2 regions of the Lysinibacillus sp. NPDC093688 genome follow, and region 2 is predicted to be linked to the other one. Evidence: riboswitches for the same ligand, from Rfam matches in the RefSeq annotation. Region 2 holds a riboswitch; the other holds the start of a gene.

Region 1 (4,222 bases), on a different contig from region 2:
CGTCTAATAATTTACTTGTAATAAATTCGTTGAAACGACCTACTACTACTGCTATTTTTAAATCCGTACCAATTAATTGTGCTTCAAATGTTTTAACCATTTTAATCTCTCCTCTTTTATGTTGTATAATCACATCACCATAACGTGGGGCTGATTTCCGTTCCGGCTGGGCGCTTTCCTGGGTGCAGTTCACTATCCCCAAGGAGTCGCCCAGCCTCCACTCCAATCAACTTATATACATGGCATACGTTTTAACAAAAATCCTCCACAACTTTAGGTGATAGGTCTTTTTATATAGTCATTGTGTTTTTTTCCATTATTTGTCGATGGCGATATGTTGCCAGTGCTTCTATGGAAATCATTTTTAAACTATGTTGTGCTGCATATTTAACGAGATCATTAAAGCGTAGCATTTCGCCATTGTCGCCCATAATTTCACATATAACTCCTGCAGGAACGCTATTACAAAGCTTTGCCAAATCTATTGTAGCTTCCGTATGTCCTCTACGTTCTAATACACCATTGTCCTTTGCTATTAATGGGAAGACATGACCTGGTCTACGAAAATCTGCAGCTTTCGCTTGTGGCTCTAGCATTTTTTGTATTGTCATTGCCCGTTCAAAGGCGCTAATTCCAGTTGTTGTGTCTATGTGATCTATGCTAACGGTAAATGCGGTTTGATGATTATCTGTATTAATACTAACCATAGGCTTTAATGCTAATTTTTGTGCAAGCTGCTGTGATATCGGCGTACAAATAAGACCCCTTCCATAGGTCGCCATAAAGTTAATCGTTTCAGGCGTCATAAATTCCGCAATCGCTAATAAGTCCCCTTCGTTTTCTCGGTCCTCATCATCAACTACAATAATCATCTTCCCTTGTTTTAAATCCTCAACTGCTTCTTCAATCGAATGTAGCAATATCGCCACCTCCTGTTCAATAATGTTGATTAAAATCCGTTTTCAGTTAAGTAGTCTCTTGTAATGGTCGGCGGTTCCTGTCCACACTTAAGTTGATGCAAAATGTATTTTCCTACTAAATCGGTTTCTATATTGACAAGATCCCCCATCTTCTTCAACCCTAAAATTGTTTCTTTGTATGTGTGGGGTATCAGTGATACTGTGACACTATTTTTCTCGACATGAAAGAGTGTTAAGCTCGTTCCGTCAATTGTGATGGAGCCCTTTGGAATACAGAAGTTCGTTAACTCCTTTGATAGCTCTATATCAATATAAACTGCATTTGCTAACGGCCGCTTTCGTATCACTTTCCCTACTCCGTCTACATGTCCGGATACAAAATGACCACCGAATCGCCCATTCGCTGACATAGCGCGCTCTAAATTTACCGGATCTCCAATTGCAAGCTGCTGTAAATTTGTTGCTCTCACCGTTTCAGGCATTACATCCATCGTAAGCTCTTGTTCATTAAAAGATATCACTGTTAAACAAGCACCATTGACCGCTATACTGTCCCCGAGCTTTACATCCTCTACCATTTTCTTTGAAATAACGGTGATTTTCATACTTTGTCTATCGCTTTGCAAGGTTTTTACGGTGCCAATATCCTCAATAATTCCTGTAAACATTTTTTCACCCGCTTTCATTCATTGGTCCAAGCTTTTCTCTTCCGCTTTCGGAGTCCTATGTACCTCCTCCCTTAATCAAAAATTTCTGTTCAAACAAAAAACCCCTTTGATTAAAGGGGTTTGGGAGTTCATATAAATAAGACGTCAACAAATAAACCTTAAGGATACGAAATTTTTCCATAGGCTATCATCTCATCGTTCTTCTCCCATCCAGACTCTCACTGTCGGTTTTGGATTTGCACCAAATCAGCTTGCGCTCACGGACTTTGAATTACTTCATCACCGCCGATTGGGAATTTCACCCTACCCCGAAGAACTACTGCTATTCAATTCGTTAGCTAAATAAAACAAAAAACTTCCCAACTTAAACGATGGGAAGTAGTTTACATAAAAGCATAATCAAATAAACCTTATAAACTCAAGCGAATTTAAAAAGCTCTTACTTTTACCCTTCTCCCATCCAGACTATAACTGTCGGTTTTGGATTTGCACCAAATCAGCTTGCGCTCACGGACTTTGAATTGCTTCATCACCGCCGATTGGGAATTTCACCCTACCCTGAAGGATATTTTTTATTTAGCTATTTCTTACGATAACACTATTTTATTTTATTATCCAGATAATTCTTAATAAAAATTTTTCCTCTAACTAATGTCGCTTTTGCAAGTCTCAATGTCAGATAAAAACAGCCACCACCTTTGGTCATTATTAAAGACCAAAGGCGTGGCTGTTTAAAAAGACAAATCGATTATGCCTCGGCATAATTGCGTCCGGAATCGACTTTGTTCTTGAACAAAGTTAGAAGTAAAATTTATACAGTCAAACTACCGTCAACAGAGACAACAGCACCAGCCATGAAGCTTGCTTTATCTGAAGCTAAGAATAGGACTGCTTCTGCTACTTCTTCTGGTTCACCATGGCGTCCCATGCGTACACGTGACATTTCTTCTGGTACGTATCCTGTTTTTTCAAGTGTTTCACCAACACTATGGAATAATGGAGTAACAATACCACCTGGACACACAGCATTCACACGAATACCTTTATTTGCATACTCGATTGCTACACCTTTTGTTAAACCGATTACTGCATGTTTACTCGCTGAGTATACAGCAATACTGTGCTCTGGACGAATACCTGCAGATGAAGCAGTATTTATAATCGACCCTTTGCCCTGTTTTTCCATTACTGGAATGACATATTTCATACCTAGGAAAATACCTTTTACATTGATATCCATAAGACGATCGTATTCTTCCAATTCAACCGTTGTAAAAGGTGCAAACTTTTGAATGATGCCAGCGTTATTGAATAATACATCGATACGGCCATATGTGTTTATAGCTTGCTGTACATAATTCTGAACATCCTCTACTTTAGAAACATCCGCTTTAACGAATATCCCTTCACCGCCATTTTGTTGAACTAGTTTAAGAGTCTCTTCTCCAGTTTTCTCGTTAAAATCAACTAACGCGACTTTATAGCCATTTTCAGCAAATTTAATACTAGTTGCTCTACCAATTCCACTACCTGATCCTGTAATAACTGCAATTCGATTTTCATTTGTCATATTAACTTCCTCTTTTCACTTTTTATATTTTTTTACGTAATCATAAATATTTTCTCAATCGGTGGTCCTCTTTGCTTTTCCATGTTTATGATCTTAGTTTAATTTCATTTTCATATGATCTTCGTAATTACCTTTAAAAATACTCATGCCTGTTGGGGAAAGCTCCACCATTTTGTGTGCTAGCTTATTAAGAAAATATCGATCATGTGAAATAAAGAAAAGTGTTCCCTCAAAATTCAAAAGAGCCTGTTCCAATACTTCTTTACTATATAAATCAAGATGATTAGTTGGTTCATCCATAATAAGCACGTTAGCTTTTTGCAATACGAGTTTCGATAATGCTACTCGCGCCCTCTCACCTCCACTGAGGGCAGATATCTTTTTAAACACATCTTCACCAGTAAATAAAAAATTCCCTAAAACAGTACGAACTCTCGCTTCTTCCATGTGCGGGAACATACTCCAAACCTCATGTAAAATAGTGTTATTTGGATGTAAGTTCGACTGCTCTTGATCGTAATAACCTATCGTTATACCGTTACCCCAAGCGATAACACCTGTATCTGGACTAATCTCCTTTAACAGAGTCTTTAATAGCGTTGATTTTCCAACACCATTTGGACCAATTAATGCAACCTTTTCACCACGATGTAGCTGAAAACTAATATTTTTTAATAGCGGTTGTTGTTCGCGTTCTACGGTAAAAGAAATTGATAAGTCTCTTACATTTAACACTTCCTTATGAGAGTTTTTTTCTATTGAAAATGCCATCTGTGTATGTTTTAAATCCTTCAGAGGCTTCTCAATTCGTTCTATTCTCTCAAGCTGTTTTCTTTTGTTTTTTGCACTTTTAGAAGAAGTGGCCATAGTAATATTGCGTTGTATATAGTCTTCCATTTTCGAAATTTCTTGCTGTTGCAAGACATATTTTTTTCAAGCAATTCGCGATTTTTGTCTTTATTTTCTACATACTTAGAGTAATTGCCGACATATTTCCTGACTTCTGTTCGCTCAAGCTCATAGATACCGTTAACAAGTGCATCTAAAAAATATCGATCATGCGA
Region 2 (4,222 bases):
GCAGGATAATCGTGCAGAAAAAAGCTCTATCCATGATCGTATAATGGAGTCTAACATAGTAGCAGAACATTCACGGATCATGTCTCTACGATCATCTGTTTATGAAGATGATTTAACTGATGCAGTAGCATTCCATATTGGTTTAGCAAATCGTGATAAGGAAAGCGTACCGATGACGTATATTATTCCAAATGAACGAGTGGCTACTGATTTTGGAAAGAAAGATCCTACAACATTACAAATGTATGAAAAGTATGCGCCGCAAATTGATGAGGAAGCAAATGGTTTTACTAATTACCATCCATATAAAGGAGAATTGAAGGAGAAGGGCGATCAGCTGGTTCATGTATTGCCAAAGGAAAATGAATATGATGTCGCTTCTAAAGATGCTGGAGAATATGTAGGGACTTTACAAGATACATTCTCAGACTCAGAGTATAAAGGTATTGAATTTGAAAAACCTGACGGTACAGGAAACGCGCTTTCCAAAGAAGAAGAGACAAGTAAGCAAATGGCATTAACAAGCTCAAATCATTTTAATTATTATTTATATAAAGATGAAAATGGCGCTGAATATTTATCACCTGATTCTCGTAAAACCTTTTCCACTGTAACAGAAGCTCTTACCGATATGCGAGTTAAAAATGATGATGCATACTTTCCAGTCATACCGGAAAATATAACATACACTGTGAAAGAGGTAGCGGAAGGTGTTATTGTTACATTTGACGAACCGCTCGATTTAACGACAATTGACGTGACTCGTGCTACCCAATTAATTGAAGCAATGATGCTTACTGCTGCAAGCTTTGATCAACAAGTACGGCTAGACAATGTTGTGCAGGAGAGTTGGGAAGGATTTGATTTGAAAAAATTTTTGCCAAAGCCTGTAGGAGCCAATAAACGATATATGCCATAAATAGCATAACAACAAATAAATTTATAAGTGAATTTTTTGGAGCATTCTCGCCGCTGTATGTGCGTGAATGCTCTTGTTAGTTTATCTTACTTTAACGGGCAGTAAGACAACGTTAGGTGGGAGATAAATGGCCGGTAAAAGCTCAATTGGTGAAGATTGCTAATCAAAGAGGATGAAAGAAAACCCTTGCTGATTAAAGTTATACTTTATGAGGCTATTAGCGAGTGTCTGTAAAACATACAAGTTTAATCGGGATTTTTTAAGCAAAGCTATTTACTTTTCCTTCATAATTCATTATAGTAAGGCTAAGAAATAAAAAAATATTGATTCATCTTCGGGGCAGGGTGAAAATCCCGACCGGCGGTAATAGAGTTGTAAATCGCTAATGTCTTTCATTAGCTCGAATGATTTACTAAAAACTCTTCAGCCCGCGACCTGTGCAAATATTTTTTTTGCATGGCTGACTTGGTGCAATTCCAAGGCCGACAGTTAAAGTCTGGATGGGAGAAGATGGAGGTACGATCGTCATTCATTGTTATGAATTTAGCTATATACGAGCGTTTTTTCGTTGTGGATTTACACAGTGGAAGCTCGAAAAATAGTTGATTAGTGGCGTTCTTTAATCATGCCTATTCTCCCTTATGCTCTTTTTGCATAAGGGTTTTTTCATAATAATAATTGTTGAGGTCGTAACCTTTCTTCTTGCGGGATTGAATCAGCAAAGAGGAGAGAGTTTTCTATGAAGAAAAATGTTAAACTTCAATCGTTTATTACGATTGGCATGCTGAGCAGTATTTCGTTTTTGTTAATGCTTTTTAATTTCCCTATTCCGCCATTTCCGGCGTTTTTGGAAGTGGACTTCAGTGATATGCCAGCATTACTTGCAGCAATCACAATGGGACCTGTAGCCGGTATTTTAGTAGAATTCTTTAAAAATGTGTTGGACTGGATTTTCTCAGGCACGCCAACGGGAGTACCGGTAGGACATATCGCGAACTTTGTAACAGGTATTTTATTTATTTTACCAGTTAGCTTTGTTTTTAATCGCGTCAAAACAGTTAAAGGTCTTGTCGGAGGTTTAGCTGCTGGAACAATCGTAATGGCAGTAGGAATGAGCATTCTAAACTATGCAGTATTTTTACCTATGTACACTTACTTTTTAGGTATGGAGCCTGTTGTAGGTGACTCACTATATAAAATGATCATAGCTGGTATCTTGCCGTTTAACATTGTGAAGGGTATTTTAATAACGATCATCATGGCATTACTATTCACAACAATGCGTAAATGGATTCATCATCAGCGTTCTATGTATATAACAAAATAATTTAGATGAGACCTCGAGCTGTTAAAAGCTCGAGGTTTTTTATATAAGATGGATAGAATGATGGGGAAATTGGATATTATTGTGCAAAAGTAACAGATAGAATTAATCTAGTCTAGTTTATTATTTTCATGTAGAATAAGGAAGAGTTTAGAATGTTAGAGGAGTTTGAAGAGATGAGCGAAAAAAAGAGTCAGTGGTCTAGTAAACTAGGCTTTATTTTAGCATCGGCAGGAGCTGCAATCGGGCTAGGGGCAATATGGAAGCTGCCATATGTTACTGGACAAAGTGGTGGGGGAGCTTTCTTCCTAATTTTTGTTCTATTTACATTGTTGATTGGTTTACCGATGTTATTATCAGAATATATTTTAGGTCGTGGTACTCAGTCTGAGGCTGTGACTGCATATAAAAAAATTGCACCGACGAAAACAGGCTGGGCTTGGGTTGGTCGTATGGGTGTGCTCGGCTGTTTTTTATTATTAACTTTTTACAGTGTTGTGGGAGGTTGGATTTTTATTTATAGTGGCCTTGGTGTGACTGGGGCTGTTATCGATCCTGCCAATGACCCTGGTGAACTATTTGGAAAAATTGTAGGGACACCTTGGATTACATTACTAGGTTTAGGATTGTTTACGCTAGTAAATGTTCTAGTCATTTCACTTGGCGTGCAAAATGGTATAGAGAAGGCCAATAAGTGGATGATGCCTCTATTATTTATTATGTTTATTGTGCTTGTTGTGCGGGCTTTAACATTAGATGGAGCAATGGAGGGGGTTAAATTCTTTTTGTTTCCTGACTTTTCCAATATTACTGGTAAGGCTATATTAGAAGCGTTAGGGCAGTCCTTCTTTGGCTTAGCGGTAGGGTTTTCTTGTCTTGTGACGTACAGCTCATATTTAAAGAAGGATGTAAGCTTACCGAATTCTGCGGGCTCTGTTGTTCTTCTCACTGTGCTAGTATCGTTTTTAGCAGGATTAGCCATTTTCCCTGTTGTATTTGCTTTTGATTTAGAACCAGCATCTGGACCAGGCTTATTATTTATGGTTCTGCCAACGGCGTTTAGTCAAATGCCATTTGGTGAAATATTCTTGGCGATGTTTTTATTATTATTTTTATTCGCAACGCTAACTTCTTCCTTTAGTTTATATGAAATTATCGTAGCGGCATTTATTGAGAAAGGGCGTATGTCTCGTTCTGCATTGACAATGCTATTAGGTGTAGTAGTCTTTATTGCGGCTATTCCTGCAGCGCTTTCATCAAGTACATTAGCGGACGTATCAATCTTTGGAAAAACAATTTTTGATGCAACTGACTTTTTAGTGTCTAATTTAATGCTTCCTTTGGGTAATTTATTGATTGCTATCTTTATTGCGTATGTAGTTGATAAAGAATTTGTGAAGAAGGAATTGTTAATAGGAAGTAAAATGGGGCGGGGGTTCTATTCAACATATCGTCTTTTGATGTTAATAGTAGTACCCTCTGTAATTATCGTTGTGTTTGTAAATATGCTATTGCAATACTAAAGGTAGTAGGTTGCGTTCCATTTAAGGAATGCAACCTACTTTTTTAATGGGGGCAACAGGTAAACATCTGATGCTGTCAGGTGTAGCTTTAGAATAAAAATTGATTAAAAAATTCCCGTCAACTTTATTTATCAGCAAATGCAAAAACTCCATTTTGAAAAAAAGATTGATCAAAATGGAGTTAATCTTTCTAACTAAGTATGGGATATTTATAAAAAAGTTTGATCAATTAAATGAGCCTTATTCAACTAAAGCACCCCGTTAGCCATCCATGTCGTGTAAAACTAACACTACACCACAGAAAATGAAAGATGGTTAAGTTCTTTCATGGGAGTTTAATAAGAACAGCGACGCTTCTTCGACAATCGCGCCCGATTGTTGAAGATCGTTATTCCCCGATACCAGCCATAAGAGAATCGCCTATCCCCAGATAACATAAAGGATTGAAATCCATAT

Evidence for each region. Region 2 has a riboswitch for FMN ahead of ACQKN2_RS21410 (ECF transporter S component). Riboswitches for the same ligand answer to the same signal wherever they lie in the genome.
Region 1: it holds a riboswitch for FMN, as region 2 does, so the genes downstream of both, ribE (riboflavin synthase) here and ACQKN2_RS21410 (ECF transporter S component) in region 2, are expected to answer to the same signal.

Annotation. Positions count from the first base shown of each region.
Region 1 covers NZ_JBNNUX010000005.1:166,302-170,523, forward strand. Annotated here, with positions in the region: gene ribH (6,7-dimethyl-8-ribityllumazine synthase) at 1-100, opposite strand, end outside; gene ribB (3,4-dihydroxy-2-butanone-4-phosphate synthase) at 291-920, opposite strand; gene ribE (riboflavin synthase) at 950-1,588, opposite strand; FMN riboswitch at 1,783-1,908, opposite strand; FMN riboswitch at 2,033-2,158, opposite strand; gene ACQKN2_RS06840 (SDR family NAD(P)-dependent oxidoreductase) at 2,400-3,158, opposite strand; partial or broken gene ACQKN2_RS06845 (ABC-F family ATP-binding cassette domain-containing protein) at 3,252-4,222, opposite strand, start outside.
Region 2 covers NZ_JBNNUX010000040.1:2,027-6,248, reverse strand. Annotated here, with positions in the region: gene ACQKN2_RS21415 (RNA polymerase subunit sigma) at 1-919, shown strand, start outside; FMN riboswitch at 1,246-1,435, shown strand; gene ACQKN2_RS21410 (ECF transporter S component) at 1,659-2,246, shown strand; gene ACQKN2_RS21405 (sodium-dependent transporter) at 2,420-3,766, shown strand.